2 regions of the Amycolatopsis sp. NPDC058278 genome follow, and region 2 is predicted to be linked to the other one. Evidence: riboswitches for the same ligand, from Rfam matches in the RefSeq annotation. Region 2 holds a riboswitch; the other holds the start of a gene.
What was found. A riboswitch is a leader RNA that binds a small molecule or an ion and turns the genes downstream of it on or off. The one in region 2 is predicted to bind S-adenosylmethionine.
Positions count from the first base shown of each region.

Region 1: it holds a riboswitch for S-adenosylmethionine, as region 2 does, so the genes downstream of both, ACFVYA_RS29395 (methionine ABC transporter ATP-binding protein) here and ACFVYA_RS09220 (aminotransferase class V-fold PLP-dependent enzyme) in region 2, are expected to answer to the same signal.

Region 1 covers NZ_JBHVXZ010000064.1:31,168-46,753, reverse strand. Annotated here, with positions in the region: gene ACFVYA_RS29405 (ASCH domain-containing protein) at 1-255, opposite strand, end outside; gene ACFVYA_RS29400 (4-(cytidine 5'-diphospho)-2-C-methyl-D-erythritol kinase) at 252-1,214, opposite strand; gene ACFVYA_RS29395 (methionine ABC transporter ATP-binding protein) at 1,341-2,354, opposite strand; SAM riboswitch class I at 2,562-2,652, opposite strand; gene rsmA (16S rRNA (adenine(1518)-N(6)/adenine(1519)-N(6))-dimethyltransferase RsmA) at 2,793-3,629, opposite strand; gene ACFVYA_RS29385 (transglycosylase family protein) at 3,810-5,237, opposite strand; gene ACFVYA_RS29380 (TatD family hydrolase) at 5,526-6,362, opposite strand; gene metG (methionine--tRNA ligase) at 6,372-8,168, opposite strand; gene ACFVYA_RS29370 (PadR family transcriptional regulator) at 8,221-8,820, shown strand; gene ACFVYA_RS29365 (ATP-binding cassette domain-containing protein) at 8,903-9,880, shown strand; gene ACFVYA_RS29360 (ABC transporter permease) at 9,870-10,634, shown strand; gene ACFVYA_RS29355 (glycoside hydrolase family 25 protein) at 10,717-11,331, shown strand; gene ACFVYA_RS29350 (aminodeoxychorismate synthase component I) at 11,351-12,616, shown strand; gene ACFVYA_RS29345 (zinc-binding alcohol dehydrogenase family protein) at 12,593-13,546, opposite strand; gene ACFVYA_RS29340 (QsdR family transcriptional regulator) at 13,589-14,122, shown strand; gene ACFVYA_RS29335 (hypothetical protein) at 14,132-15,586, opposite strand, start outside.
Region 2 covers NZ_JBHVXZ010000013.1:55,401-70,986, forward strand. Annotated here, with positions in the region: gene ACFVYA_RS09190 (MFS transporter) at 1-410, shown strand, start outside; gene ileS (isoleucine--tRNA ligase) at 647-3,814, shown strand; gene ACFVYA_RS09200 (penicillin-binding transpeptidase domain-containing protein) at 3,898-5,523, shown strand; gene ACFVYA_RS09205 (ArsR/SmtB family transcription factor) at 5,719-6,474, shown strand; gene ACFVYA_RS09210 (potassium/proton antiporter) at 6,572-8,050, shown strand; gene ACFVYA_RS09215 (M23 family metallopeptidase) at 8,130-8,774, shown strand; SAM riboswitch class IV at 9,153-9,267, shown strand; gene ACFVYA_RS09220 (aminotransferase class V-fold PLP-dependent enzyme) at 9,307-10,659, shown strand; gene ACFVYA_RS09225 (hypothetical protein) at 10,676-11,278, shown strand; gene ACFVYA_RS09230 (hypothetical protein) at 11,283-11,909, shown strand; gene lspA (signal peptidase II) at 11,906-12,589, shown strand; gene ACFVYA_RS09240 (RluA family pseudouridine synthase) at 12,586-13,515, shown strand; gene ACFVYA_RS09245 (AsnC family protein) at 13,512-14,525, opposite strand; gene ACFVYA_RS09250 (DUF885 domain-containing protein) at 14,661-15,586, shown strand, end outside.

The sequences.
Region 1 (15,586 bases), on a different contig from region 2:
TTCGCCCTCGTCGAGCGCGTGCTGCAAGTCCACTTCGGACAGCGGCAGCACGCGCACCTCGGTGGTCTCGAGGATCGCGACCCCGACGCCCGCCGAGTCGATCATCAGCTCGCGCTCGCCGACGACGGGCAGTTCTTCGCCGTACTTCTCGTATTCGGCGACCAGGCCGGTGGTCGACGTCTTCTCCCCGCGCAGGATCGCCGCGACCAGCTTGTCGCGCAGCGGACCGGGGAACGCGAACTCGGCGTGCTTCACGCGTGCACCCGCGGCGGTGCCGGGCGCGGCGCGTCGTCCCCGCCGACGACGCGGGCGCCGGGGACCGGGCCGTGGGCCACGCGGACCGTCCGGCACACGCCCGCGCCCGACAGCTCGGCCGCGACCTCCACCGCCGACTGCGCGTCTTCGCAGAGGAACGCGCACGTCGGGCCGGAGCCGGACACCGTGCCCGCGAGCGCGCCCGCGTTGACGCCCGCCCGGAGCGTGCGGCGCAGGTCGGGCCGCAGCGAAACGGCGGCCGCCTGGAGGTCGTTGCCCAGCAGCAGGGCCAGCTGGCGCGGGTCACCGGAGGCCAGCGCCTCGACGACCGGCGTGTGCGAGCCGATGCGGGGCGGGTTGCCGGCCGCGCGCAGGCGGTCCAGTTCGCCGAACACCTTCGGCGTCGACAGCCCTTCGGCGGCGAAGGCCAGCACCCAGTGGAACGTGTGCCGCGAAAGCACCGGGACCAGCTGCTCACCGCGGCCGGTGCCCAGCGCGGTGCCGCCGTAGAGCGCGAACGGGACGTCGCTGCCCAGCCCGGCGGCGATTTCGGCCAGCTCGTCGCGGGTGACGTCGAGGTTCCAGAGGCTCGCCAGCCCGACGAGCGTCGCCGCCGCGTCGGCGCTGCCGCCCGCCATGCCGCCGGCCATCGGGATGCCCTTGCGCAGCACCACCCGGACCTTCGGTTCACCGGTGCGGCCGACGTGCTCGGCCAGCGCTTCGACGGCCCGCCAGGCCAGGTTCTCGGGGCCGGTCGGGACCGAACCCTCCCCCTCGCCGTAGACCTCGATGCCGGGCTCTTCGGTGACCGCGACGGTCACCTCGTCGGTCAGCGACAGCGCCTGGAACACGGTCACCAGCTCGTGGTAACCGTCTTCGCGCAGGTCGTCGACCGACAGGTGCAGGTTCACCTTGGCCGGGACCCGGACGGTGACTGGGGGCGGAACTACGGCGAGCACCCGACCAGCCTACGTGCCCACGGAAACGCCCCGATGCGACCTGCGCATCGGGGCGCTGCTGTGGCAGCCGTGGCTTCGCCCCGGGCCGGGGGCTCCGCCACCCGGAACCCCCGAAAACCCGGTCAGTCAAGCAGCCGCGACACCCTGCGGACCGCGGGCGGTGTACGTCACATGGCCACCGCGCTCGGCGACCCACGCCAGCGCCGCGTCGGCCCGCTCGCCGCGGACGCCGAGGCGGAAGCGGCCGACCGGGGTGTCGCCGATGCGGGTCAGGCCGCCGCCGATGGTGGCGAACTCGACGTCGAAGCGGCCCGCGGCCTCGGGCAGCAGCGCGCCGACCGAGGCGAAGCCGACCAGCACGACGTCGGCCGAGCGGTCGTAGCGCGCCGCCTGCGAGCGGACGGTCTCGATGGCCGGCAGCAGCGCCTGCGCGGTGCGGCTGGCCGGGTTCGAGATCAGGTCGAGAACCGTGCCGCGCTCGACGACCGTGCCGTCCTCCAGCACCGCGACGTCGTCGCAGACCCGGCGGACCACGCCCGCGTCCGGCGTCGTGATGACGACGGTGGTGCCCAGCTCGGAGCGCGCCCGGTCGAGAACGGCGAGCACCGCGCCGGCCTCCTCCGGGTCGACGCCGGCGGTCGGGTCGTCGGCGAGCAGCACGGCGGGAGCCGCCGCCAGGGCCTTCGCGACCGCGACGCGGCGCAGCTGACCGGCGGACAGCTCGCCGGGACGCTGCGCGGCGCGCGGGGTCAGGCCGACGAGGTCCAGCAGCGAGCCGACCCGGCTGCGGCGCTGCGGGCCGTCGACGCCGAGCTGCTCGAGCGGGGAGGCGATGTTGCCGGCGATGGTGCGCTCGGCGATCAGCTCCGGCTTCGTCGAGACGACGCCGAGCTGGCGGCGGATCTCGCGGAGGCGGCGGCCGTCGAGGGTTCCGGTGTTGAGGCCGTCGAGGCGGACGACGCCGCGGTCGGGGCGCTCCTGCAGCGCGATGCACCGGGCGAGGACGGACTTGCCGGACCCGGCGGGGCCGACCACGCCGAAGAGCGAGCCGGCCTGGACGTCGACGCTCACGTCCCGGAGCGCGATGACGGAGTTTCCGTTGGTGGCAAAGGTTTTGGACAGGTTTTCGACGGTGATCACGAAGGCTCCAGAAAACGGGGTGCGCGCATGGCGGCACCCGGCCGCAAGCAAGTTCCGTCCTGTTCGGACGGTGCGTGAAGAAGAGGTGGACCGGCTACGACAAGCTCAGTTGGAGCGTCGACATGCGGTCACGGAGCGGCGGCCTTCGTCGACAACGCGACGCTTGGTCAGGAGCAGGGGGCGAGCTACCCTCTTCATCGAAAACGGCCTCCATCGGTCCTGGCGGTAGCACCTGCCCTGTGGAGGGTGGTTGCTGCGACTTCGGCGAGCCAGGTCTCTCAGTCGCTCGGGATGGACGTACTGAGTAAAACCGATCCCGAGGAGCGAACGCAAGCCTGTTGGCCCAGATCACACGAGTGGCGGTGTCCGAATGGCGGGATCGGGGCCGATGGGGGCCTTTTTCACCCTTCCACTGTGGAGTTTGAACGCTGTGGATCGCTAACGCGCGGCGGCGATCCGGGCGAAGTCGTGCACGCCGAGCTGTTCACCGCGGGTCCGGGGGTCGATCCCGGCCGCCGTCAGCAGCTCGCCGGCGCGCTCGGCCGAACCCGCCCAGCCCGCGAGCGCGGCCCGGAGCGTCTTCCTGCGTTGTGAGAACGCGGCGTCCACCAGGCCGAAGAGCAGGTCCCGGTCCTCGGACGCCGTCGTGTCGCCGCGTTCGAACGCGACGAGCGCGGAATCGACGTTCGGCACCGGCCAGAACACCGAGCGTGGCACGGCGGCGACCTTGCGCGCGGAGCCGTACCAGGCGAGCTTGACGCTCGGCACGCCGTAGATCCGGCTGCCGGGGCCGGCGGCCATCCGGTCGGCGACCTCGGTCTGCACCATGACGAGCCCGGACTTCAGCGAAGGCACTTCGGCCAGCAGGTGCAGCACGACGGGCACGGCGACGTTGTACGGCAGGTTGGCGACGAGCGCGGTCGGCTCACCCAGTTCCTCCCGGGTGACGCGCATGGCGTCGGCGCCGACGACGGTGAGGTTCCCCGCGGCCTCGGGCCCGCGTTCGGCGACGGTCTTGGGCAGCCGCTCGGCGAGCTTGGGATCGATCTCGACGGCGACGACGCGGGCGCCGGTGGCGAGCAGCCCGAGGGTCAGCGACCCGAGCCCCGGCCCGACTTCGAGGACGACGTCACCGGGGGCGACGTCCGCCAGCTCGACGATCCGGCGGACGGTGTTGGGATCGTGCACGAAGTTCTGCCCGAGCTTCTTCGTCGGCCGCACGTCGAGTTCGGCCGCCAGCCCGCGGATCTCGGCAGGTCCCAGCAGTTCAACCACCGGGCGAGCCTACTTGACCGCGGAACTCGCGTGATCGGCGGCGGAACTCGCGTGATCGAGCGCGGAACTCGCGTGATTGAAGGCGGAACTCGCGTGACTGGAGGGACGACACGCGTGATGGGGAGGACGACACGCGAAACGGCCCCCGTCCACGTGGGACGGGGGCCGTTCGGGAAAGCGTCAGGCCTTCTTGCCGCAGACCGGCCAGGCGCTGTAGCTGCCGCCGCGGCCGGCCTTGACCTTCTCCGCGACCGCGATCTGCTGCTCACGCGAGGCCTGGTTCGGCAGCGCGGCGTACTCGTCGCCGCCGTAGGCGTCCCACGTGCGCTTGTCGAACTGGAGGCCGCCGTAGTAGCCGTTGCCGGTGTTGATGGCCCAGTTGCCGCCCGACTCGCACTGGGCGATGCGGTCCCACGCGGAGCCGTCGCCGATCTCCGGGTTCGGGGCCTGCTTGGAGCCGACGTGGACGATCTTCGGCTTCGGCTGGGTGATGACCTTCTCGGAGATGCTCTCCCGGCCGACCTCTTTGCCGTTCTTCTGCGTGACCTTGTAGGTCACTTCCTTTTCGCCGGGCGTGCCGGGGTCCTCGACCTGCGTCTTGCCCTTGGCCAGGTCGGGGTCGTCGACGCGCTGCTCGGGCGGGTCGATGCTCTCCTTCTGCTTGACCGTCGAGACGCCGGTGCGGCTGATGTGCACCTCGGCGCCGTCGGTCAGCTTGACGTCCAGGCCACCCTCGGCCTGGTCCTCCGGGCCCAGGGTGAGCTTGTACTCGCCCAGGAACTCCTTCGTCGTGACCGCGGTCGTCTTCACCTGCTTCGGCGCGTTGGCACCGTCGTACAGGGTGATGTTCTTCAGGGTCTTGATCTCGACGGTCGCGCCCTGCAGGGGCAGCTCACCGTCCTTCGGCATCGACATCCACGTGCCGGGCTTGTCCATGCCGGCCATGCCGAGCTGGGACAGCGCGTCGCCGAGGTGGGTCGCGCGGACCCAGGAGGTGTGCTCCGCGCCGTCGACGATCATCTTCAGCTGGCGGCCGCGCTCGAGCTTGATGACCCCGCCGTCGCCGACCTCCGCCTGCGGGGACGGGGACAGCGAGTCGTGCGCGCCGACGGACAGGCCCGCGTCCTCGAGCACCTCGCCGACGGTGTCGCCGAAGGAGTGCACGGTCTGCTGGTGGCCGTCGACGTCGACGGTGATGCTCTTGTTCATCGCCAGCGCGGCCGCGCCGCCGCCGGCGACGCTGATCATGACGCTGAGGACGGCGCCCTTGAGGAACCGGCGCTTCCAGATCTTGGTGGTCTCGCGCAGACCCTCGTCCAGCGAGGCCCGTTTGGCCTGCGGGGACATGGTCCGGTCCTCGTCGAGCCCGTCCGGGATGACGATCGGCGGCAGGAACGTCGTCTCGGCGTTGATGAGCCGGATCAGTTCGTCGACGTCGACGTCGATCTCGGCCATCATCGCGTCGGCGTCCGGGCCGAGCGCGGCGAGGATGTCCTGCTGCGTGATGTTCGGGTCGTCGGAGAAGTCGAGCTGGCCGTACGCAGTGTTCTCGAAATCGCGCTCGAGGACGGCCGCGGAGCGCGCTCCAGCCTGTCTGCTACCTGTCACCGGGTCGTTCCCTTTCCCAAGACATCGTTCGGGGCGACGTCTTTACGTCTGGGCCCGCAGCCGGCGCCATCGTCACGGTTCCGGGCCGTACCGCTCCCGGTTCCGCTTCCCCGACGTGCACTGACGTGACTGTGGGCGTAACAGTCGGCAACTGCATGCGCAGTACCGACCGGCACGATCACGGGACAGTAACGGGTCGCGGCGGGTTGCGCAAACACCCCCCGGAGTGTCGTGATCTGGGTCACTCCATCAGGTGGACGAGCGGGGAACCCGGTTGTCGCAATGCGTTCAACCCGTTGTGACACTGGGGAGTCGGTAGATCCGCTCCGCGGTGGTCCGGACCGATTCGGCGACTTCGTGGACAGCTTCGCCCCTGAGCGCCGCGAGGTGACGGACGGTGTAGGCGGCGCCGAACGGCTCGTTCGGCCGCCCACGGAACGGGTGGGGGGTCAGAAACGGCGCGTCGGTCTCGACGAGGTACTGCCCGGATGGGCAGAGGCGGGCCGCGTCGTGGAGGCCTTTCGCGTTCTTGAACGTGACGGTGCCCGCGAAGGAAAGGACATATCCCGCGTCGACGCACTTGCGGGCCATTTCCGCGTCCCCGGAAAAACAATGGAAGATTACGGCATTCGGCGCACCCTCTTCGGCCAAGATGCGCAGCACGTCGTCGTGGGCCTCGCGGTCGTGGATCATCAGCGGCTTGCCCAGCCGCTTCGCGAGGTCGATGTGCCAGCGGAACGCCTCCTGCTGGGCGTCGTGCGGCGAGTAGTCCCAGTAGTAGTCGAGGCCGGTCTCGCCGACGGCGACCACGCGGTCGCCGGCCGCCAGGCGTTCCACCTCGGCCCGCTCGGCCTCGCCGAACCCCTTGGTCCGGGTCGGGTGGATCGCGACCGCGGCGAAGACGCGCCGGTCCCAGCCCGCCGCCTCGACGGCCCAGCGGGCCGAGGCGAGGTCGTCCGCGACCGTGACGACGCGGGCGACGCCGGCGCGCTCGGCGCGGTCGACCATGGCCGTGACATCGGCCGCGGTGACCGCGCCGCACGCGTCGAGATGGGTGTGCGCGTCCACCACCGACACCGGGAGCCGGTCCGGGACCGGCGGCAGCTCGCGCTTCTCGTCACCCATGCATACCTCTTACTCCTTGATGATCGGCGCCCACTCCGGACCGGTCTCGCCGAGCGCCGGGTCGAGCTTGGTGAACAACGGCGACGGCTTGGCCAGTGGCTTGCCGACCTCGATCGGCGTCGACGCCCACTTCGCCTGCTCGGCCGCGTAGTCGCCGGTGAGGATCGGGTTGACCCGGCCGTCGATGTCGAGGTCGTCGACCTCCTTGAGCTCCGGCTGGGCGGCCCAGACGCCGGTGCCGCCGAGGGCCTCGTGCACCTTCTGCGCCGAGTGCGGCAGGAACGGCGTCAGCAGCGTGTTCGCGTCGCTGACGACCTGCAGCGCGGTGTGCAGCACGGTGTCGCGCCGCGTGGGGTCGTCCTTCAGCTTCCACGGCTCCTGGTCGGAGATGTACTTGTTCGCCGCGGTGACGACCTTCATCGCCTCGGCCGCGGCCAGCTTGAACCGGGACCGGGCCAGGTGCGCGCCGGCGGTGTCGAACGCCTTGCGGGACAACGCCTTCAGGTCCTCGTCGGCCGCCGTCGGGGCCTCCGGGCGCGGGATGGCGCCGACGTTCTTGTGCGCCATCGAGATGGACCGGTTGACCAGGTTGCCCCACTCGTTGGCCAGCTCGAAGTTGGTCCGGCGGACGAACTCGTCCCAGGTGAAGTCGGTGTCCTGGGTCTCCGGACCGGCGACCGAGATGAAGTACCGCAGCGTGTCCGGGCCGAAGTCGCGCAGGAAGTCCTCGACGTAGATGACGCGCCCGCGCGAGGTCGAGAACTTCGAGCCGCTCATGGTGAGGAACTCGCTCGAGACGATCTCGTCCGGCAGGTGCAGCTTGCCGTACTTGCCCGGCTCGCCACCCTTGTCGCCCTCGCCGTTGTGCCCGAACAGCAGCGCCGGCCAGATCTGGGCGTGGAAGGTGATGTTGTCCTTGCCCATGAAGTAGTAGGACCGGGCGTCGGCGTTGTTCCACCACTCCTGCCACGCGTCCGGGTTGCCGGAGCGCCGCGCCCACTCGACGCTGGCCGAGAAGTAGCCGATCACCGCGTCGAACCAGACGTAGAACCGCTTCAGCGGCTGGTCGCGCCAGCCGTCGAGGGGGATCTTGACGCCCCAGTCGAGGTCGCGGGTGATCGGCCGGGGCCGCATGTCGTCGATCAGGTTCTTGGTGAAGTTGAGGACGTTCGGGCGCCAGTCGTTCTTGGTGCCCAGCCAGTCGCCGAGGGTCTTGGTGAACGCCGGCAGGTCGAGGAAGTAGTGCTCGGTCTCGACGAACTTCGGAGTCTCGCCGTTGATCCGCGACTTCGGGTTGATCAGCTCCGCGGCGTCGAGCTGGTTGCCGCAGTTGTCGCACTGGTCGCCGCGCGCGCCGTCGTACCCGCAGATCGGGCAGGTGCCCTCGACGTAGCGGTCGGGCAGCGTGCGGCCGGTGGACGGGCTGATCGCGCCGCGCGTGGTCTTCGGCACGACGTAGCCGTTGCGGTGCAGCGCCAGGAAGATCTGCTGCGTCACCTCGGCGTGGTTGCCGGTGGAGGTCCGCGTGAACAGGTCGTAGGACAGCCCGAGGCCCTGCAGGTCGTTGCCGATCTGGCGGGTGTACTTGTCCGCGGTCTCCTGCGGGGTCGAGTTCTCGTTGTCCGCCTGGACGGTGATCGGGGTGCCGTGTTCGTCGGTCCCGGAGACCATGAGCACCCGGTTGCCGGCCATTCGCTGGTAGCGGGAGAAGACGTCGGACGGGACGCCGAATCCGGACACGTGGCCGATGTGGCGGGGGCCGTTGGCGTAGGGCCAGGCCACCGCGGTCAACACAGGGGTGCTCATACCTTATTAGCCTACGGAGGGCGTCACACGCTTTGTCGAGAGGGAGGCCCGGTTGTCGGCGACACGGCTGCTCGTGCTCGGGGTGGTGCGCATGTACGGCCGCGCGCACGGCTACCAGGTGCGGCGCGAGCTGCTGACCTGGTCGGCGGACAAGTGGGCGAACGTCCAGCCCGGGTCGATCTACCACGCCCTGAAGAAGATGACCGCCGAGGACCTGCTGGAGCAGGTCGACGTCGAACCGGGCGAGGGCGGCCCGGACCGGATCGCCTACCGGCTCACCGGCGAGGGCGAGCAGGAGTACCAGGTGCTGCTGTCGAAGGCGCTGTCGGACCCCCAGCTCAACCACCCCGACCTGTCGGCCGCGATCTCGCTGATGACCACCCTGCCCCGGGCGCGCGTGATCAACCTGCTCCGGCACCGGCTGGTGCACCTGGAAGCCGAGCAGCGGCAGGCGGAGCTGATGCTCGAGGAGCTGAAGGTCAACATGGGCCTCGGGACGCCTGAGCACGTGGGCGAGCTGTACCGGTTGTGGGGCGGGATCACCGACGCGAGCCTCACCTGGCTGGCGGCGCTGATCGCCCGGCTGGAGGCGGGCGAGTACGTGATGGCCGACGAGTCCGCCGAGGCGTTCGGCGAGCCACCCACCCGGTAATCAAGTTTGACTAGTGCACTCTTCTGAGGCACAGTGTGCGGCTCAGCTAGTCAAGCTTGACTACTTTTCGGGAGGGGTTCTCATGATCACGGCACGCGGTCTCGAGCGGCGGTTCCGCCGCAAGGGCCGCACTGGGGGCGAAGTCCACGCGGTGAAGGGCGTCGACCTCGACGTCGAAGCGGGCGAGCTGGTCGGCTTCCTCGGGCCCAACGGCGCCGGGAAGACGACCACACTGCGCATGCTGACCACGCTGCTGAAGCCGACCGCGGGCACCGCGACCGTCGGCGGCTGCGACCTGCTGTCCGACCCGCTGGGCGTGCGCAAGCGCATCGGGTACGTCGCCCAGGGCGGCGGCAGCGCACCGGAGAGCAAGGTCGCCGACGAGCTGGAACTGCAGGGCAGGCTCTACCGGATGAGCAAGGCCGACGCGATCGCGCGCGGCGCCGAACTCGCCGAGCAGCTCGACCTGACCGGGCTGGACCAGCGGCTGACCAAGACGCTGTCGGGCGGGCAGCGGCGGCGGCTCGACATCGCGCTCGGGCTGATCCACTCGCCGGCCCTGGTGTTCCTCGACGAGCCGTCGACCGGCCTCGACCCGCAGAGCCGCGCCAACCTGTGGGAGCACATCCGCCGGCTGCGCGCCGACCAGGGCGTCACGGTGTTCCTCACCACCCACTACCTCGACGAGGCGGACGCGCTGTCGGACCGGCTGATCGTGATCGACGACGGCCGGATCGTCGCCGAGGGGACGCCGGACGCGCTGAAGGCGCGGGTCAACGGCGACCGCGTCGAAGTGGGTGTCGACCCCGGGCAGGCCACCGACGCCGCCGAGATCGCCGGGCGGCTCACCGGCGCGCAGGAGCTGTCCACCGACGGCGGGGAGGTCCGGTTCCGGGTGCCGCGCGGCGACGTCGCACTGCCGGAGCTGCTGCGCGCCCTGGACGCCAAGGGCATCACGATGCTGTCGGTCCAGGTCCACCGGCCGACGCTCGACGACGTTTTCCTGACCCTGACCGGGCGTTCGCTGCGGGAAGCGGAGGAGGCCGGCCGTGCTGCGTGACACCTGGCTGATCTTCCGCCGCGACATGACCGCGGCGCTGCGCAATCCGACCTGGGTGCTGATCGGCATCATGCAGCCGCTGCTGTACCTGTTCCTCTTCGGGCCGCTGATGGTGCAGGCCATGCAGGGCCAGGGCCTGACCGAAGTGCAGGGCTGGATGCTGCTGACCCCGGCGCTGATCGCCCAGCTGGCCCTGTTCGGCAGCTCGTTCGTCGGCTTCGGGCTGCTGGCCGAATACCGCTCCGGCGTCGTCGAGCGGTTCCGGGTGACGCCGGTCAGCCGGATCGCGCTGCTGCTGGGCAAGGTACTGGCCAACGCGCTGCAGGCCGTGGTGCAGGCCGTGTTGATCATCGCGCTGGCCGCGCTGGTGTTTCCCCTCGACGCACCCGTCGGCGGCGTGCTGCTGTGCCTGGTGATCGTGTTCCTGCTCGCGGTGTCGCTGGCATCGTGCTCCTACGCGCTGGCGTTGACGCTGAAGAGCGAGGAGACGTTCCCCGCCCTGCTCAACGCGGTGCTCATCCCGCTGCTGCTGCTCTCCGGGATCCTGCTGCCGATCACCGCCGGGAAGGCGCCGGACTGGCTCTACACGGTCTCGCGGATCAACCCGTTCCGGCACGTCGTCGACGTCGAGCGGAACAGCTTCGGCGGTGACTTCACGATGGATGCGCTGTTCACGGGCAGTGTCGTGGTGCTGGTGATGGCGGTGTTGTCCCTGTGGTGGGGAACACGGACCTTCCAGAAGGAAAACGCCTGATCAAACCCGCGGGTGCGTTCACTGCGGGTCCGCCTCCGGCGACGTATGGTGTGCTCTCCACCGACGCGCCGGGGGCGGGACCGTGACAGAGCCGGAGAGTGAACTCGGCATCTCGCTGTCCCACCGCGAGCACGTGACCGACTGGCAGGCCGTGCGCGCCGCGCAGACCCGGTTCGTCTCGGTGACGATCAGCGAGAACGTCAACTGGAGCAACCCCGCCGCGGAGCGCAACCTGGCCGGCGCGCAGGAAGCCGGGCTGCACGCCGGCGGACGGCACTACGCCCGGCCCGGTGCGGTGCACGACCAGGCCGACTTCTTCGTGCGGACGGCGAGCAGGCTCGGCGCGTTCGCCCCCGGGTCGCTGGCGCCGGCGCTGGAGGTGGCGGCGCCGAGCGTCGACGACCGGTTCGTCAAGGCGTGGATCAAGCACGTCCGGCACGCGGCGCGCATCGAACGGGTGCTGGTCTACGCCGACCACGACTGCTGGCAGCACCGGCTGCACCCGGACCGCTGGGCCGACAGCGAGGTCGTGCTGTGGCTGGTCCGGCACAACGGCATCCCGGGGCGCGCGGGCTGGTTCCACTCGCGGCTCGGCGTGCACCAGCACGCGTACGCCCCGGACGTGCCCGGCATCGCCGCGCCGGTGGAGCAGAACGCCGTCGTGTACCCGTTCACATTGGGCGACCTGCTGCTCTGACGTGTGGTGGTATGTCGCCATGCGCGTGACGAGCAGGCCGCTCCGGACGAACCTGACGCCGTCGCGCGCTTTCTCGGTACTCGCCCACCACGCCGCCGCACGCGGCTTGCCGCCGCCCGCGATGCTGTCCGGCGAGTGGTTTTCTTCCCGGGCGGTGATCGCGCCGTCGCCGGACCTGTCGCCCGGCGCTTTTCCGGCTCTCACCGAGCAGGCCGACGCCGAGCCGGGCGTGGTCGGCGGCGGCTGGTTCGGGTACCTGGCCTACGACCTGGCCGACCCCTCGCACCGGACCGGTTCGCTGCCCGCTTCGGCGTGGAGCTGGGCGGACCACGTGCTGCGGTGGTCCGCCTCGGGCACCTGTTACCTGGAATCCCTGGACGGCGGCGGCCCCTCGCTGTCCACAATGGAGTCACTGCTGGCCGCGGCTGTTCCGGCCCGTTCGTGGACGGCGGGGCCACTGCGGCGTCCGCTGCCGTCGGAGCACCGGGACGCGGTCAAGGCGTGCGTGCACGCGATCGAGGCCGGCGAGCTGTTCCAGGCCAACATCTGCGCGCGGTTCACGGGCACGTTCTCCGGCTCGCCGTCGGCGTTGTTCGCGGCCGGAGTCCGGTCGCTGGCCCCCCGCCGCGCGGCCTTCCTGTCCGGCTCGTGGGGATCGGTGGTCTCGTTCTCTCCGGAGCTGTTCCTCGCGCGCCACGGACGTTCGGTGCGGTCGACGCCGATCAAGGGGACCCTCCCCCGCCGCGGGCCGGAGGACGACGGGAACGCCGCGTTGCTGCGCCGGTCCACCAAGGACGTCGCGGAGAACGTGATGATCACGGACCTGGTGCGCAACGACCTCGGCCGGGTGTGCGAGGTCGGCTCGGTGACGGTGCCCTCGCTGCTGGAGGTCCGGCCGGCGCCGGGGGTCTGGCACCTGGACTCGACGGTGACGGGAGTGCTGCGGCCTTCGGTCCCGGACTCCGAACTGCTCGACGCGACGTTCCCGCCGGGGTCGGTGACGGGCGCGCCGAAGATCCGCGCGCTGGACCTGATCGCCGCGCTGGAGAGCCGCGGCCGTGGGGTCTACACGGGCGCGATCGGGCTGGTGTCACCGGTGGCGGGACTGGAGCTGAACGTCGCGATCCGGACGTTCGAGATTTCCGGAGGGACGATCGCCCTCGGCGTGGGCGGCGGCATCACGGCGGATTCGGACCCGGAGGCGGAGTGGCAGGAGTGCCTCCACAAGGCGGCACCCCTGGAACACCTCCTGGCGAACCCGCTACTTGCCGGGGTCGAGCAGTAGCTTGCCGACGGTCTTGCGGGAACGCAGGGCCTCGTGCGCGCCCCGGGCGTCCGAGAGCGCGTACTCGCCGCCCGTGATCGCCTTGAGCTTGCCCGCCAGCACCAGGTCGAACAGCTCGGTGAGGGCCGTCGCGAAGACGTTGCCCGGCAGCCGGAAGACGTGCGGCAGCCACATCCCGCTGATCGTGGTGCTGTGGCCGAGGATGTTGCGCAGCTCGACCGGCTTCGGGTTCTCGCGCCCGGCCATGCCGTAGAAGGCCAGCCGGCCGAACGGGGCGAGCGCGTCGATGCTCTGGTCGGTCGTCGTGCCGCCGACCATGTCGAGCACGATGTCGACGCGGCGGCCGTTGGCGTCGAGCAGGGCCTCGGTCATGTCCCCGGCACGGGAGTCGACGGCGACGTCGGCCCCGAGCTCGAGGGCGAGCGCGCGCTTCTCGTCACTGCTCGCGGTGGCGATGACGCGCCCGGCACCCCAGGCCTTGGCGAGCTGCACGGCGACGGTCCCCACCCCACCGGCAGCCGCGTGCACCACGACCGACTCGCCGGGCTCGAGGTGGGCGTTCTTGCGGAGCAGGACCCAGGCGGTCGTGCCCTGGACCAGCATGGACAGCGCGGTGAGGTCGTCGATGCCGTCGGGAACCGGGAAGGTGGTCGCCGCCGGGGCGACGGCCTTCTCGGCGTACCCGCCACCGCCGTTGAGCAGGGCGACGACCCGCTTGCCGTCGTGGGTCCCGACGACCTCACCACCGGGAACGAGCGGCAGCTGGGACGGCGCGAGGTAGGAGTTCTCGGCCTGGTGGGTGTCGGCGTAGTTGACCCCGATGCGTTCGACGTCGATGAGCACCTCGCCGGGGCCGGCCACCGGGTCGGGCAGCTCGACGGGGGTGAGCACCTCGGGTCCGCCGAACTCGGTCACCTGCACTGCGCGCATGTCGCGTTCCCTCTCCGTCGTGGTTGTGAGACATTCTGGCATATGTCTCAGGAGTTCGAGGTGGCCCGTGAGTGGTTCCTGTCCGGCCGCCGGCTGGACATGGGCGAGCTGGCCCAGGAGCTGTCGATCAGCCGGGCGACGCTGCACCGCCGCATCGGCGGCCGCGACCGGCTGCTGGGCGAGATCCTGTGGTCCCTGTCATCGGCATCGATCACCCGGCTCTGGCCGGCCTGCGCCGGCCGCGGCGCCGCGGGGGTGGCGGACTTCGTGAGCGGCTACGTCCGGCTGGCGAACGACTCCCCGCCGTTCCGCGACTTCCTGCGCCGCGAGCCGGAGCGGGCTCTGCGGCTGCTGACGACCCGCGCAAGCGTTTGCCAGCGACGCACCACGGAGAAGCTGACCGAGCTGGTGGCCGGCGAAGTCGCCGCAGGCCGCCTGGAGCCGCCGCTGCCGGTGCCGGACCTGGCTTACCTGCTGGTGCGCATCGGCGAGTCGTTCGTCTACACGGACGTGATCACCGGCGACGCCCCGGACGCGGCGAAGGCGCATGCCGCGGTCACGGCGCTGCTCACTTGACCCCGCCGGTCAGTCGAGGTACGCGGTCACAGCTTCGGCCTCCGGCTCCGAGAAACCGGACAACTCCGCCGCGACCTCGGCCAGTTCCCCGGTCGGGTCCTCCTCCACCGGCACCTGCGTCGCGGTCGAGTCCGCCGAAACCGCCGCCATCTCGGCAGTCAGGACCGCGGACAGCTCCAGCGGAACGGACGGCCCTTCGAACGACTGGAGCGCCCGCGCCCGCGCCAGCACCGGCGCCGGAATGTCCGCGACCGGTACCGCCAACACCCGGACGCACCCGAGCACGGCGAGCGCCGCCTCATGCGGAGTAGCTACCTCGAGCCAGGCCGCGAGGTCGTCGCCGGCACCGGTCGCGAGCGGGTGGAAGGCGGGCTCGATGTCCTCCTCACCAAGCAGGTGCAGCAAGCCGCAGGCCTCCGCCAGATCCCATTCCGACTCCGGGCCCACGGTTTCTTCCAGGAACCCGCGGACTTCGGCCGCCACCGACGACGCGAGGTCGGGAGCGACCTGCGCGACGTCGAACAACATGCGCAGGGCCGCGTGCTGGTCGCGCCGGCCGGGAAAGGTCCGGAGCGCCGCTTTCTCGAACAGGAACCGGAACACGCTCCGGCCGAAGTGGGAGCCGGCCTGGACGCCGATCCGGTGCAGCACGAAAGGAACGTTGCGGAGGTCGAAGAGCTGAGCGTCGGCTACCCGGCCCTGGCAAAGCAGCAGCAGCCGCCGCCGCTCCGCCCGCGCACCGTCCGAAGCGTCGCCGTTGAGCTCGGCGTACCGGATGAGCCCGATCTGCAGTACCCGCACCGGCATGCCGACCCGCATCCAGTCGTCGAGGAGCCCGGGCGGGGCGGCCGCGATGGCCGCCCGGCGGAGGGCGAAGGGGAACCGCTGGAGCAGGACGAGCCGGTTGCCCACGAAACGGACTCGGCCATTCGCGCCCGACCACAGTGCTCCGACGAACTTTTCCCGGACCTTGGGCGAGCGAGCGATCTCCTCCGTGACGCTGCGGAACAGGGCCGCGTTGGCAGTGGCTATCCCGGTCAGGTACCGCGCGGCGAAGTGCGAGTTGCGCCGGGAGAGCAGCTCGATGACGCTCTCCGCATCCGCCGGGTGCATGACGTTCAGCACCTGACCGTAGCCCGTGAGGCCAATGCCACGCACGGCGTTGGCCAGCTTCACCGCGCCTTTCGTCGAGCTCCACGCGCACCCGAGCAGGATCGAGTGGAAGTCGTCGCGGATCGCCGATCGCAGCGGTTCCAGCGGCAGGCCCGCCTTGCGGACGAGGATGACCAGCTCGGCGATGGTCCGCAGCGAGCCGAGCGTCACGATGTGGCGGTAGAGCGGGGCAGGCTCGGCGAGCAGCGCTGCCCGCTCGGCCCGCCCGAGCTTCGCCAGCACGGTCACCAGCACTCGCGCCTTGACCGTGTGCCAATGCTCGCCCAGCCAGTCGACGTCGAGTACCGGGAC
Region 2 (15,586 bases):
GCTTCGGGCCGCGGCCGCTCATGGTGGCCGGCCTGGCGCTCGGCGCGCTCGGCATGCTGAACCTGCTGCTGCTCAACGAAAACAGCGGATACGCGGCCCTGCTGCCGACGCTGCTCGGTCTCGGCGTCGGGATGGGCCTGCTGACGACGGCGGTGGTGACGGCCGCGGTCGGCGGCATCCCGCCGGAGCGCGCCGGCGTGGCCAGCGGCGTCAACAACACCGCCCGCCAGGCCGGTGGCGCGCTCGGGGTGGCGGTGCTCGGCACCGTCGCGGGCGAGCCCGGCGGTGAGTTCCTCGCCGGGCTGCACGAGGCCGGGCTGATCGCCGCGGTGTCGTGGCTGGTCGCGATCGGCGTGACGCTCACCGGGGTACGTGCCCCTCGTGACAACCCGGTTGCGCGGGCCGGTTAACCTGGTAGGCAACACGGCGTCGATCCGGCCATCACCGGGGAGCCTCCGGAAGAACCGAGCGCGAGCTCTCAGTAGAACCGGACGGGTTCGGCCCGTGACAGCCGTCGAAACGAGTGGCCCGTGAGAACGGGCAAGCGGGGTGGTACCGCGGAACGCCGAGGCGTCTCGTCCCCGTGTGGGTGACCGGTGCAAGTGCCGGTCGTCCGTACGCGAGCGACGAACCGAGGAGCACCCGGATGTACCCCCAGGCCCAGCTTGGCGACGGCGCAGGAGTCCCGTCGCAGCCGTCGTTCCCCGCACTGGAGAAGCAGGTCCTCGCCTACTGGGAGAGCGACCGGACCTTCCAGGCGACGATCGACGCGCGCCCGGCCGGCGAAAAGGGCGAAAACGAGTACGTCTTCTACGACGGCCCGCCCTTCGCCAACGGCCTGCCGCACTACGGCCACCTGCTCACCGGGTACGTCAAGGACCTGGTGCCGCGCTACCAGACGATGAAGGGCCGCAAGGTCGAGCGCCGCTTCGGCTGGGACACCCACGGCCTGCCCGCCGAGCTCGAAGCGATGCGCCAGCTCGGCATCACCGAGACGTCCGAGATCGAAGAGATGGGCATCGCGAAGTTCAACGCGGCTTCGCAGGAGTCCGTCCTCCGCTACACCGACGAATGGCGCGAGTACGTCACCCGCCAGGCCCGCTGGGTCGACTTCGACAACGACTACAAGACCCTCGACGTCACCTACATGGAGTCGGTGCTCTGGGCGTTCAAACGCCTGTGGGACAAGGGACTCGTCTACGAGGGCTACCGCGTCCTGCCGTACTGCTGGCGTGACGCGACGCCGCTGTCCAACCACGAGCTGGGCATGGACGCCGACGTCTACCGCAACCGCCAGGACCCGGCCGTCACGGTCGGTTTCCGCCTGGAGGGCAACGGCAACGACCTCGACGGCACCTACCTGCTGATCTGGACCACCACGCCGTGGACGCTGCCGTCGAACCTCGCGACCGCGGTGCACCCCGAGGTGGACTACGTCGTCGTCGAGAGCGAAAGCCTGCCCGGCAAGCGATTCCTGCTCGCCGAAGCACGCGTCGCCGCGTACGCACGCGAACTCGGCGAAGAGCCGACGGTGGTGGCCCGCTACACCGGCACGCAGCTGCTGGGAACCCGTTACGCACCACCGTTCCCGTACTTCACCGACACGGAAAACGCCCACCGGGTGCTGGCCGCCGACTACGTCACCACCGACGACGGCACCGGGATCGTCCACATCGCCCCGGCCTACGGCGCCGACGACAAGGTCGTCACCGACGCCGCCGGCATCCCGCCGGTCACGCCGGTCGACGCGCACGGCAAGTTCGACGCGACCGTCCCGGACTACGAGGGCCAGCAGGTCTTCGACGCCAACCCGAACATCGTGCGGGACCTCAAGAACGGCACGGGCGCCGCCGCGCAGCAGGGCGCTTTGCTGCTGCGGCACGAAACCTACGACCACTCCTACCCGCACTGCTGGCGCTGCCGGAACCCGCTGATCTACCGCGCGGTCTCGTCGTGGTTCGTCGCGGTGACGCAGTTCAAGGACCGGATGGTCGAGCTGAACCAGCAGATCACCTGGTACCCGGAGAACGTCAAGGACGGCCAGTTCGGGAAGTGGCTGGAGAACGCCATCGACTGGTCGATCTCCCGCAACCGGTACTTCGGCACGCCGATCCCGGTGTGGCAGTCCGACGACCCGGCCTACCCGCGCACCGACGTCTACGGCTCGCTCGACGAGCTGGAGGCGGACTTCGGCGTGCGGCTGGACAACCTGCACCGGCCCTACATCGACGAACTGACCCGGCCGAACCCGGACGACCCGACCGGCAAGTCCACGATGCGCCGCGTCCCGGACGTCCTCGACGTCTGGTTCGACTCGGGCTCGATGCCGTACGCCCAGGTGCACTACCCGTTCGAGAACGCCGAGTGGTTCGAGCACCACTACCCGAGCGACTTCATCGTCGAGTACATCGGGCAGACCCGCGGCTGGTTCTACCTGCTGCACGTGCTGGCGACGGCGCTGTTCGACCGGCCGGCGTTCCGCACCTGCGTGTCGCACGGCATCGTGCTGGGCTCCGACGGCGCGAAGATGTCGAAGTCGCTGCGCAACTACCCGGACGTCAACGAGGTCTTCGAGCGCGACGGCTCCGACGCCATGCGCTGGTACCTGATGGCGAGCCCGATCCTGCGCGGCGGCAACCTCGTCGTCACCGACAAGGGCATCCGCGACGCTGTCCGCCAGGCGGTGCTGCCGCTGTGGAACTCGTACTACTTCCTCGCGCTGTACGCGAACGCCGAAGGCGTGGAAGGCCGGTGGCGCACGGATTCGCCGAACGTGCTCGACCGGTACGTCCTGGCGAAGACGCACGAGTTGGTCACCGACGTCGAGTACGCGATGGACAACTACGACGTCGCGGGCGCGTGCCAGACCGTCCGGGACTTCCTCGAGGTCCTGACGAACTGGTACGTGCGCCGCTCGCGCGACCGCTTTTGGGCCGGTGACCAGGACGCGATCGACACGCTGCACACCGTGCTGGAGGTGACTTCGCGGGTCGCGGCGCCGCTGCTGCCGCTGACCACCGAGGTCGTCTGGCGCGGGCTCACCGGCGGCCGTTCGGTGCACCTGACCGACTGGCCGAACGCGAACGACCTGCCCGCGGACGCGGCGCTGGTGACGGCGATGGACCGGGTGCGGCAGGTGGCGTCGTCGGCGCTGTCGCTGCGGAAGGCGAACAAGCTGCGCGTGCGGCTGCCGCTGTCGTCGCTGGTCGTGGCGGCCGCCGACGCCGATTCGATGGCGCCGTTCGCCGACATCCTGCGCGACGAGGTGAACGTGAAGGCGGTCGAGCTGACCACCGACGTCGCCGCGCACGGCGGGTTCGAGGTCGCGGTGAACGCCCGTGCCGCCGGCCCGCGCCTGGGCAAGGACGTCCAGACGGTGATCAAGGCCGTCAAGGCGGGGGACTGGTCGTTCCAGGGCGGCGCCGTGGTCGCGGCCGGGATCGCCCTGGAGGAGGGCGAGTTCGAGCGCCGGCTGGTCGCCAAGGGCGGCGGCGCGGCGGCGGAACTGCCGGGCGGGTCCGGGCTGGTCCTGATCGACACCGAGGTGACGCCGGAGCTGGCGGCCGAGGGCCTGGTCCGCGACCTGGTCCGGGTCGTGCAGCAGGCCCGCCGGGACGCCGGGCTCGACGTCGCCGACCGGATCGCGCTCACGATTGATTCAGTGCCCGACGTCGTCGAGGCGGCGCGGCGGCACGAGGAGTTCCTCGCCTCGGAGACGCTGGCGACGTCGGTGACCCACGGCCCGGTCGCCGAGGGCTTCGCCGGCACGGTCGGCGACGGCACGAAGGTCACCGTGGCGGTGGCGAAAGCATGATTGCCGCGGGTGGCCGGTAGGGTGCAGACTCGACCGGCCACCCCGGATCCGGGGCGGCACCTTGGGGGAGGGGTACGTCGAAGGTGAATCCTGGTAAGAGACGCGGCATCCTGATCGGTGGCGCGCTGCTGGTCGTCGTGGTTCTGGTGGCCGCGTTCTTCGTGCTGAACAGCGGGGGTTCGACGCCGGAGGCCGCCACCGGCGCGACCACGGTGGAGAGCCCGGGCGCGCTCGACCCGAACTCGGCGATCACCGAGTACCTGCAGGACTTTTCCGAGAACAACCCCGACGCGGCGGCTCGGCTGACCGACGACAACGCGGCCGCCGCGGTGGCCCTGCGGGCCACGCGGAACACGCTGAACCCGGCGTCGGTGACCGCCAAGCTGGCCGCCCTGCAGCCGGCCCCGGCCGGCGCGAAGCAGGCGGACGGCACGTTCAGCGTCTCGTGGACGTTGAAGCCGGGCCAGGTCTGGACCTACGACGTGCCGTTCCAGCTCGTGCAGGGTGGCGGGAAGTGGCTGGTCCACTGGGCGCCGTCGCTGCTGCACCCGAAGCTGGAGGCGGGCCAGCGGCTGGTGATCAGCACCGCCGTGCAGGACACCGTCGCGGTCGCCGACCGCGACGGCAAGCCGCTGGTCGTCAGCGGGTCCGGCGGCCTGCGCCCGGTGGACGGCAACCCGGCGCCGCTGCTGCGCTCGGCGCTGCTCGCGCAGGTCACCGCCGCGGCGGGCGGGGGCTTCGCCGTCGAACGCGTCGATGCCGGCGGCAAGAGCATCGAGCGGCTGTTCGGGAAGGTGTCGGACGCGGGAGCGAAGCCGCTCGTGACGAGCCTGAGCCTGGCCGCGCAGAACGCCGCCCAGGCCGCGGTGGACGGCTACCGGGGGTCGGCGATGCTCGTCGCCATGGACACGGGGTCGGGCGACATCCTCGCCGTCGCGCAGAACGCCGCGGCCGGGAACTCGCCGAAGGCGCTCAACGGCCTGTACGAGCCGGGGTCGTCGTTCAAGATCGCGACGTCGGTGGCGGCGGTCCAGCAGAGCGGGCTCAACGCGACGTCGCCGGTCGACTGCCCGGGCGTCGCGACGATCGGCACGCGGACGGTCAAGAACGAGGGCTTCGAGCTCGGCGCGACCAACCTGCAGACGGCGTTCGCGCGCTCCTGCAACACGACGTTCGGGCAGCTGGCGCTCGGCCTGCCCGCGGACGGGCTGAAGAAGGCGGCCGACGAACTGGGCCTCAACGCCGACTACGAAATTCCCGGCCTCAAGACGGAGCTCGGCAAGGTCGAGCCCGCGGCGAGCAAGGACGAGCAGGTCGAAGACGGGTTCGGCCAGGGCCGCATCCAGGCCAGCGCCCTCGGCGGCACGCTGATGGCCGCCACGGTCGCCACCGGCAAGGCGATCACGCCGCGGCTGTGGCACGACGTCGACACCAAGGTGGTCAAGGGCTACTCGCCGCCGCCGGCATCGGTGCTCGGCGAGGTGCGGAAGATGATGCGCGCGGTGGTGACCAGCGGCACCGGCCGCGCCGCCGCGGGGGCGGGCACCGTCTTCGGCAAGACCGGCACCGCCCAGTTCGGCGACGGCAAGCAGGCCACGGGCTGGTTCGTGGGCTACCGCGGGAGCGTGGCCTTCGCGGTGGTCCTGGAGGACTCGAACGACTCCGGCCCGGCCGTCCAGGTCGCCGCCACCTTCCTCAAACCCCTCTGACCTCCGGACCCAGCCGGACGACATGAGTACCCACACGGCCGACACGCGTACCTGGATGGACGACACGCGGAGGCGAGCGGCCGGCGCCCGTGTCGTCCGGCTGAGTACGCGTGTCGTCCGTGTGGGTACGCGCGTCGGCCGTGTGGGTACGACGGTTCGGCCGCGGCCGACGGGTCGCGGCCGTAGCGTGGGGGCATGGAGACGATCGCGCTGGCCGAGGTGGCCGCGGTGCTCGCCGACCCGAGCCGGGCCACCATGTGCCTCGTGCTGCTGGACGGGCGGGCCTGGACCGTCGGCGAGCTCGCGAAGGCGGCCGGGATCGCCCTCTCGACCGCCAGCGAGCACGTCACCCGGCTGGCCGGCGCCGGCTTCGTCGTCCGGGTCAAGCAGGGGCGGGCCAGCTACGTCCGGATCGCCGATCCGCGCGTGGCCGAGCTGATCGAGCACCTGGCCCAGCACGCAGTGACATCCGGGGCTTCGCCCCGGGCCGGGGGCTCCGCCACCCGGAGCCCCCGAAAAACTTCCGAGCACCGGCCGGTGACCGGCCTGAAGTCGTCGCTGCGGGCGCGGCGGCTCGGGTTCGCGCGCACCTGCTACGACCACCTCGCCGGCGAGCTCGGCGTGGCGCTGCGCGAAGGCATGCTCGCCACCGGCCTGGTCGACACCGCCGACGGCCTGGCCCTGACCCCGCGCGGGCGGGCGGTGCTGGCGGACCTCGGCGTGCCGGTCGCCGCCGGGCGGCGGCCGCTGCTGCGTGACTGTCTGGATTGGACGGAGCGCCGCGACCACCTCGCCGGGGCCCTGCCCGCGGCGCTGCTCGACCGGGCCGTCGACGCCGGCTGGGTGGCCCAGGACGGCTACCGCGCGGTCAAGGTGCTGCCGCCGGCGAGGGAGCCGTTCGCCGCTCTCGGTGTCGATCTCGACGCGCTCGGTGGTGTCGCGGCGCCTTAACACACCGGGTGTCCGGCGCCGGGCAGCGGTACACGAACGAGTTAACCCCCGCGCTTCACTATTCTGAGGGCCCCACGGCACTCGGGAGGAGGCGGGCATGGACCAGCTTCCCGTGCTGCTCGGCGTCGGCGGCGTCGTGCTCCTCGCCTCCGTGCTGGCCGTGCGGGTGTCGATCCGGCTCGGCCTGCCCTCGCTGCTGCTGTACCTGGGGATCGGCGTCCTGCTGGGCGAAGCCGGCTTCGGCGTCCGGTTCGACAACCCCGGGCTCACCCAATCACTCGGCCTCGCCGCGCTCGTGATGATCCTCGCCGAAGGCGGGCTGACCACCCGGTGGTCGGCGGTGAAACCCGCACTGGGCCGGGGAATCGCACTGTCCACAGTGTCCGTGGTGGTGAGCATCGCGGTCACCGGCGCGGCGCTGCACTGGCTGCTGGGCCTGGAGTGGCGGCTGGCGCTGCTGTGGGGTGCGGTGCTCGCTTCGACCGACGCGGCCGCGGTGTTTTCGGTGCTGCGCACGGCCGGGATCGGCAAGCGGCTCACCGGCGCGCTCGAACTCGAGTCGGGCATCAACGACGCGCCGGCTTACATCGCCGTCGTGGTGCTGGCCGAAGGCACCACTGTGGACTGGACGCTGCCGCTGCTGGTGGTCTACGAGCTGACGGCGGGCCTGGTCATCGGGCTGGCCTTCGGCTGGCTCGGCGGCTTCGCGCTGCGCCGGGCCGCGCTGCCGGCGACCGGCCTGTACCCGCTCGCCACGGTCGCGGTGTGCGTCGTCGCGTACTCGTCCGGGCAGCTGCTGCACGCGTCCGGGCTGCTCGCCACCTACGTGGCCGCGCTGGTCCTCGGGAATTCGCGGCTGCCGCACCGGTCGGACACGCTGTCGTTCGCCGAGGGGCTGGGCTGGCTGGCGCAGATCGGGCTGTTCGTGCTGCTGGGGCTGTTCGCGTCGCCGGGCCGGCTGCTCGACGCGATCGTGCCGGGCCTGGTCGCGGGCGCGGTCGTGCTGCTGCTGGCGCGGCCGGTTTCGGTCCTCCTGGCGATGCTGCCGTTCCGGCTGCCGTGGCGCGAACAGGCGTTCCTGTCGTGGGCCGGGCTGCGCGGGGCCGTGCCGATCGTGCTCGCCATGATCCCGCTGTCGCAGGGCCTGCCGGGCGCGCAGCGGCTGGTCGACGCGGTGTTCGTGCTGGTGGTGGTCCTGACGCTGGTGCAGGGGGCGACGCTCGGCCCGCTCGCGCGCCGGCTCGGGCTGGCCAAGAAGTCCGAGCCGCACGAGATCGAGGTCGACTCCGCGCCGCTGGACGAGCTGGGGGCCGAACTGCTGCAGGTCCGCATCCAGCCCGGCTCGAAGATGCACGGCGTCTACCTGTCCGAGCTGCGGCTGCCCATCGGCGCGACGATCAGCCTGGTCGTGCGCGACGGCACGGGTTTCACGCCGCAGAAGACCAGCCGGCTGCAGGAGCACGACCAGCTGCTGGTCGTCACGACGAGCGCCGTCCGCGACGCGGCCGAACGCCGGCTGCGCGCCGTCGACCGGGCCGGGCGCCTGGCTCGCTGGAAGGGCGAATCCGGCCGCTGACGGAAATCTTCCCTGTAGTCCCTCTTTTGGCTTAAGGTCCGCTCGATCGAGTGAACTTTGGCGCCAGAGGAGTCATGCGGTGAACCTTTCCGTGCGGGCGGCGAGCTTGGCCGCCGCGGTCGTTTCGGCCGTAGGCCTCCTCGCGCCTCCGGCGTCCGCCGAAGCCTTTCCGTCGCTCGCCTTGCCGTTCGAGGCGGGCCAGCAGGTCTACTCGGCGGGCATCCACTCCGACGACGGCGGCACCGGCGTGCGGAACGCCATCGACTTCAGCCCCGCCGACGGCACGGTCCGCGCGTCCCTGGCCGGCACGGTCCACCTCCAGCACTGCGCGGGCGGCGACTGGGTGACGATCGATCACGCCGGCGGCCGGCGGACCGGCTACTACCACCTGGAGGGCATCCGGGTCACCGACGGTGAGCAGGTCGAAGCCGGCACGGTGCTGGGTTCGACCGGCAACGCCCTCCCGTGCGGCGGCAGCAGCACGGGCGCGCACGTGCACTTCACGCTCTGGACCCTCCCGGACGCGGCGGCGGGCGACTGGGACGGAGTGGCGTTCGCCCGCATTTCGACAACACTCGCGACGGCCCTGGGCGAGCCGATCAACGGCAAGACCCTCGGCGGCTGGAGGTTCACGGAGGGGGCGGAGCAGTACTCGGGCACCGCGACGCACCTCGCGGACGAAGCGGTGGTCCAGCTGCCGGGCCGCTTCCGCGCGAGTCCCTGACGCCGCCGAGCGCGCACAGCGGGTGCTTTCGGCTGTGCGCCATCGCGCCTCGCCGCCCGCCGCCCGCCTCGCCGACCGCCCGCCCGCCCCGCCGACCGTCGCTGCTCGCCGCCTTGCCGCCTTGCCGCCCCGTCGGCCGCCCCGCCCCGCCGGCCGGCCCGCCGGCAGGGCGGGGCAGGCGCTGCCCGCCGCCTCGCTAGTCCGCCCGCCCCGCTCGTCGCCGCCTCGCACTGCCCCGTCCCGCCGCCCCGCCCGCCACCGGAGTTGCCGTGCCGCGGCGCGCTCCGGCCGCACCGGCCGTCACCGTCTGTGAGCGGCGTCTCAGAATGTGAGGCGGGGGTTGGCCACGGGCCGCGTTCTCGGTTACCTTCTGGCTCAGGTCATGAGTGCCAGCGCGAAGCCCCGGCTTGCTGGCCGGCAACCCTCCTACCGCGGTGGGGTGCCCCGGGTGAAGACCGGGCCGGTCGCGCCGTGCGACGGGCAAGCGCGGGCCCCTCGCCGGGGTCCCCCGGATCGCCGAGGAGGCACCCCGATGACTCTCGCCATCGACCGCACCCCGCTCGAAAGCCGCGAAACCGCCGAAACTCCCGAAACCGCCGCCATTCCCGCCGTCGCGGGGGCGGCGCTGCGGGTGCCGCTGGTGACCGGCGGGGACATCGGCTACGCCAACCTCGACCACGCCGCGAGCGCCCCGTGCCTCGATGCCGTCCGCCGGGCCGTCGACGAGTTCCTGCCCTGGTACGCCAGCGTCCACCGCGGGGCCGGCTTCGCGTCGCAGGTCTCCACCAAGCTCTACGAGCGCACCCGGGACACCCTGCGCCGCTTCGTCGACGCCCGGCGGACCGACACCGTCGTCTTCACCCGCAACACCACCGACTCCTTCAACCTGCTCGCCCGCAGCCTGCCGCGGCACACCACGGTGATCGTCTTCGACACCGAGCACCACGCCGCGCTGCTGCCGTGGCCGGGGCCGAACGTCCGGCGGATCCCGACCCCGCGCACCCGCCTCGCCGCGGTGTCCGCTGTGGACGAAGCGCTCGCGGACGCCCCGCAGGGACCGCGGCTGGTCGTCGTCACCGGAGCGTCCAATGTGACCGGTGAGCTGCTCCCGGTGGCGGAAATCGCCGCCGTGGCGCGGAAACACGGCGCCCGCATCGCGCTCGACGCCGCCCAGCTCGCCCCGCACCGCCGGATCTCGCTCAGGGAACTGGACGTCGACTACGTCGCTCTGTCCGGCCACAAGCTGTACGCGCCCTTCGGCGCGGGCGCGCTGATCGGCCGCGCCGACTGGCTGCGCGCCGCCCGGCCGTACCTCGCCGGCGGCGGCGCGACCAAGCTCGTCACCGAAGACGCCGTCGTCTGGAACACCGGTCCGGAGCGCCACGAAGCCGGTTCGCCCAACACCGTCGGCGTGTACGCGCTCGGCGTCGCGTGCGAGACCCTGAGCCGGAACTGGGACGCCGTCGAGGCGCACGAACAGGCCCTGCTCACCCGGCTGCGCAAGGGACTCGGCAGCGTCCCCGGCTGCGCCGAGCTGCGGTTGTTCGACGCGCCGGTCGACCGGGTCGGCACGGTCAGCTTCGTCGTCGACGGCTTCGACCCCGGGTGGCTCGCCGCGGTGCTGTCCGCCGAGTACGGCATCGGCGTCCGCGACGGCGCCTTCTGCGCCCACATCGCGGCCAAGCGGCTGATCGGCGTCACCGGCGGCGACGGCCAGCAGGCCGTCCGCGTCAGCCTCGGCCTCGGCAGCACGGAGGAACACGTCGACCGCGTGCTCCTGGCGCTGCGGCAAATCGTCGCTCGCGGAGCACGCTGGGAATACGCGAAGGTGGACGGCCGCTGGGCGCCGGTGGCCGACCCGCGGGAGCTGCCGCCGTTCTGCTGAGCGCTAGCCTGGACCGATGGGGAGAGGGCAGCGTTTCTGGTTTCCGCTGGCACTGCTGGGGTTCGCCGAGATCGGCCTGGCGGCGGTGCAGCTGGTGGCCCGCCGCAGCCGGGCCGAAAGCGAGTCCGCGAACCTCCTCATCGGACCGTACTCGGTCCCGCCCGGCGTGACCGAGCACAGCCAGGCGTATCAGTTGCCCCTGGATGATTTCCGCAGGGTGGAAAGCGGCCTGCCGGCCGGGCCCGCGTGGCTGGTCGCGCTCGGCGTGGTGCTCGCCGGCACGGCCGTCTGGTACGCGCTGGCCCTGCGGCCCGTCCGCACCGGGCGGTTCGTCCTCGGCACGGTCTCCGCGCTGCTCGCCGTCCCGCTGCTCGACCTGGTCGGGTCCTGGCAGTTCCGGCTCGACGAGGGGCTGCGCGGCCCGCTGCTGGCCACGCTCGGCCTGCTGGTGCTCGCCGCCTACGAGCGCAGCGTGTTCCTCCTGGTCACCACGGTCGCGTTCGCCCTGGTCGCCGTAGTGCTCTCGGCGGACATGGCGGGCGTGCTGATCTCGGCGGTGATCCTGCTCGCCGTCGCCTTCGTCGCCCTGCTGCGGGGAAACCCGCGCCCGATACCCTGACGCGATGGGGAGTTCCGTCCGGTCCTGGTTCCCGTTGGCCGCGCTGGCGTTCGCGCTGCTCGTGATGGTGGCCGCCGAGCTGGTCCCCGCCGCCGGTCCGCAGGGCTACCCGCTGATCCAGGGACTGCACGGCCTCGGCACCGGCGGAGTCGGTGGCACCGGCTATCCGGAGTCGCAGTTGTCGGGGGTCGCGTACGCGACCGCGGTCTCGGCCGACGCGGTGCCTTCGGCGAGGCTCGGCTGGCTCGCGGGTCTCGCCTGCGTGGTGCTCGCCGTGGCGGGCTGGTACTGGCGGGAGCTGCGCCGGGCCGCCACCCCGCCCAGGCCCGGCCGGTTCGTGCTCGGCACGCTCGGGGCGCTCGCCGCCGTCCCGCTGCTCGACCTGGTCGGCCTCCTGCAGTTCCGGCTCGGCGGCGACGTCCGCGGCGCCCTGCTGGCGACGCTCGGCCTGGTGCTGCTGGCCGGCTACGAGCGCAGCTGGTTCCTGCTGGCCGTCGCCGGGGTGTTCGCGCTGGTCGCGACCGCGTTCCTGCCCCCGGTGCCCGGCACGCTCGCCGCGGCGGGCGTGCTGTTCGCGGCCGCCTTCGCCGTCCTCCTGCGACCGCGGCCGGACGGGCCCGACACGGCCTGACCAGTGCCGTGGACAATGGACCGGTGAGCACCGAGCCCAGCCACTCCGAACCCGACACCACCGCGCCCGCCGATGCGGTGCCCGATCCGGCCGCCGACGCGCCCGAGAACCCGGAGGTCCCGGCGAAGCCGCTGCTGCCCAAGCGGCGGGTCGGCTGGGTCTTCGCGGTCGCCGTCGTGTTCTGGGCCATCGACCTGGTGACGAAGAACCTGGTCGTCGCCGACCTGGAGGGCAAGGAGCCGGTCAAGATCCTCGGCGGGCTGATCTACCTGCAGGTGATCCGCAACCCCGGTGCCGCGTTCTCGATGGCCACCGGCATGACGTGGGTGCTCGCCCTGGTCGCGCTGGCCGTCGTCATCGCGATCATCTGGCTGGCGCGGCGGCTGCGGTCGATCGGCTGGGCGATCGGCCTCGGCCTCGTGCTCGCCGGCGCCACCGGCAACCTGACCGACCGCATCTTCCGCGCGCCCGGCGGGCTGCAGGGCCACGTCGTCGACTTCATCTCGGCGTTCGCCCCGAACGGCAAGGGCTTCGCGATCTTCAACATCGCCGACTCCGCGATCTGCGTCGGCGGCGCCCTGATCGTGCTGCTGTCGCTGCTGGGCAAGGACTACGACGGCACGTCGACCAAGGACAAGAAGACGGCCGAAGCGCCGGAGCAGCCGGAGGAGCAGGCGTGAGCTCGCGGATGCTCCCGGTGCCCGACGGGCTCGACGGGATGCGGGTCGACGCCGGCCTCGCCAAGCTGCTCGGGCTGTCCCGCACGGTCGTCGCCGAGCTCGCCGAATCCGGGGACGTGCTGCTCGACGGCCGTCCCGCGGGCAAGTCCGACCGCCTCTCCGGCGGCGGCCTCCTGGAAATCACCCTGCCGGAGCCGGCGAACCCGGTCCAGATCGTCGCGGAGCCGGTCGCGGGCATGCAGATCCTGCACGACGACGACGACATCGTCGTGATCTCGAAGCCGGTCGGCGTCGCGGTGCACCCGAGCCCGGGCTGGACCGGCCCGACCGTCGTCGGCGGCCTCGCCGCGGCCGGCCTGCGCATCGCGACCTCGGGTGCGGCCGAGCGCCAGGGCGTGGTCCACCGGCTCGACGCGGGCACCACCGGCGTGATGGTGGTGGCCAAGAGCGAGCACGCGTACACGGTGCTGAAGCGCGCGTTCAAGGAGCGCACGGTCGACAAGGGCTACCACGCGATCGTCCAGGGCCACCCGGACCCGATGCGCGGCACGATCGACGCCCCCATCGACCGCCACCCGCGCCACGACTACAAGTTCGCGGTGGTCCAGGGCGGCCGCCCGAGCGTGACGCACTACGAAGTCGTCGAGGCGTTCCGGGCGGCGTCGCTCGCGCACATCAAGCTCGAAACCGGGCGGACGCACCAGATCCGCGTCCACTTCTCGGCGCTGCGGCACCCCTGCGTCGGCGACCTGACCTACGGCGCCGACCCGGTCCTGGCCCGCCACCTCGGCCTGAGCCGGCAGTGGCTGCACGCGAAAACGCTGGGATTCGCCCACCCCGCGGACGGCCGCTGGGTCGAGTTCGAGTCGGAGTACCCGGACGACCTGGCGAAGGCACTGGAAACCCTGCGCGACGAAAGCTACTAGTCCTCGATCGACCAGGTCAGCGTGCGCTCGTCCGGCTCCGGCCGCGGGCTCCAGCGGACCGAGACCACGCGCGTGGCGTCCGGGAGGACGTACACCGTGTGGCCGCCCAGCGTTTCGCCCGGTTTGACGCCGATCTTGTGCGGTGGCCGGGACGTCAGCGACACCGGGGCCTTGCCGATCGCCTGGCCGTCGGCGGCGAGCAGCTCGAGGTAGTTGTCCGGCAGCGACGCGAACGGGATCGAGCCGCGGTTGGTGATCTCGGTGTGCACCACCACCGCACGTTCACCGGCTTCCAGGCGGTACCCGGCCGCGCTGAACAGGTAGTCGGCCGGGTCCTGGACCTCCAGCAGCTGCACCGACAGCTGCTCGCCCTCCAGGCCCTGGGTCTCCATGACCTCGCCGAGCCTGCCCTGCTTGCCGGCGGCGGGCCCGCTCGGCCGGGCGGGTTCGTCGCCGCGGGCCCACGACGCCGTCTGCGGCACGCCCCACGTGCTCACGGCCGGGTCGAGCGGCACCGGCGGCGGCGTGAACGGCCGGGCCGGGCGCGGCGGCTGCTGCGGTGGCGGGCCGGGGTAGCGCCCGGACGGCGTCCCCTGGACGTGGTACGGCCCGGACGGCGTGCCCTGGACGTTGTAGGGCCCCGAAGGCGCGCCTTGCACGGTGTACGGCCCCGACGGGGCGCCCTGGACGGTGTACGGCCCCGAAGGCGTCCCTTGGACGGGCGGGGGCATCGGCGGGGCAGGCTGCTGCGGCACGGGCTGCGACGGCGGGGGGAACTGCGGCCGGTTCGCCCACGACGGCGGGGCGCCGGCGATGGCCGCGCGCAGGCCGTTCGGGTCGCTCTCGACGCCGACGAGCAGGGGGAGCCCGCTGCCGGAGAGGGCGACCAGCCGGTAGGCCACCTCGCGGGGATCCATGCCGACCTTGGCCGCCAGCTCGTGCACCGCCGCCTTGCCGAGGTCGGCGAGCGCGGCGAGCAGGCGGGTATCCACGGGATCGGTCACGGCCACATCGGAAACGCTACCGCCTGGCCGGTCCGCGCTGCCCGAGGCCGTCCGCCCCCGGCGAACGGCACGGGCGTTTTCTGTCGGTGATCTCCGTTAGGGTCGGCCGTGAGCACATCAGCCGAAGCTGGGGGTCCTGCCATGACCGCGGTCACCGAACTCGCCGACGAGTTCGTCGAAGCGCTGTTCGCCGCCGATCCGCTGACGCCGGCGCTGCTGGGCCTGCGTCCGGCGGAGCCCGGCCTCGCGGACCTGTCCGCCGAGGCCGAGCGGGCGTTCCGGGGCCGGCTCGAGCAGTTCCTCGACCGGGCCCGCGCGCTGGAGACCGAGGACCTCCCGGCCGAGGACCGCGTCACGCGCGAAGTGCTGATCACCACGGCCGAAAACCGCATCGCGGCGATCGACAGCCGGATGACCGAGTTCACCGTCACCGACCTTTCCGTCGGGATCGCGGCCGGCCTGCTCACGGCGTTGCCGATGACGACGGTGACGGCGGGTGAGACCGCGGAGGCCCAGCTCGGCCGGCTGGCCGCGATCCCGGAGCACCTGCGCCAGGCCGCGCGGCGGCACGCCGCCGGCATCGCCGACGGCCTGCTCCCGGTGACCCACCTGGTCGACGCCGCCGTCGCGCACCTCGACCGCTACCTCGCCGACGCCGGCGCCGACCCGCTGCGCCGCCAGCCCGCCCCGGACGAGGAGTTCGAGCGGCGGCGGGAGGAGCTGCTCGCCGACGTCGTCCGCCCGGCCTTCGCCGGGTATCGGGAGTTCCTGGTCACCGAGGTGCGGCCGCACGGGCGCCCCGCGGACCGGCCCGGCCTGTCGTGGCTGCCGGGCGGGGACGAGACCTACACGCGGTTGGCGCGGATGCACACGACCACCGGGCTCACCCCGGAAGAACTGCACCGGATCGGCCTCGACACCATCGAGGCGCTCGCCGCCGAGTACCGCGAGCTGGGGCTGAAGGTGTACGGCACCGACGACCTCGCCGAGATCTTCACGCGCCTGCGCACCGACCCGGCGCTGCGCTGGCGCAGTGCGGACGAGCTGCTGGAGACCGCCCGCACGGC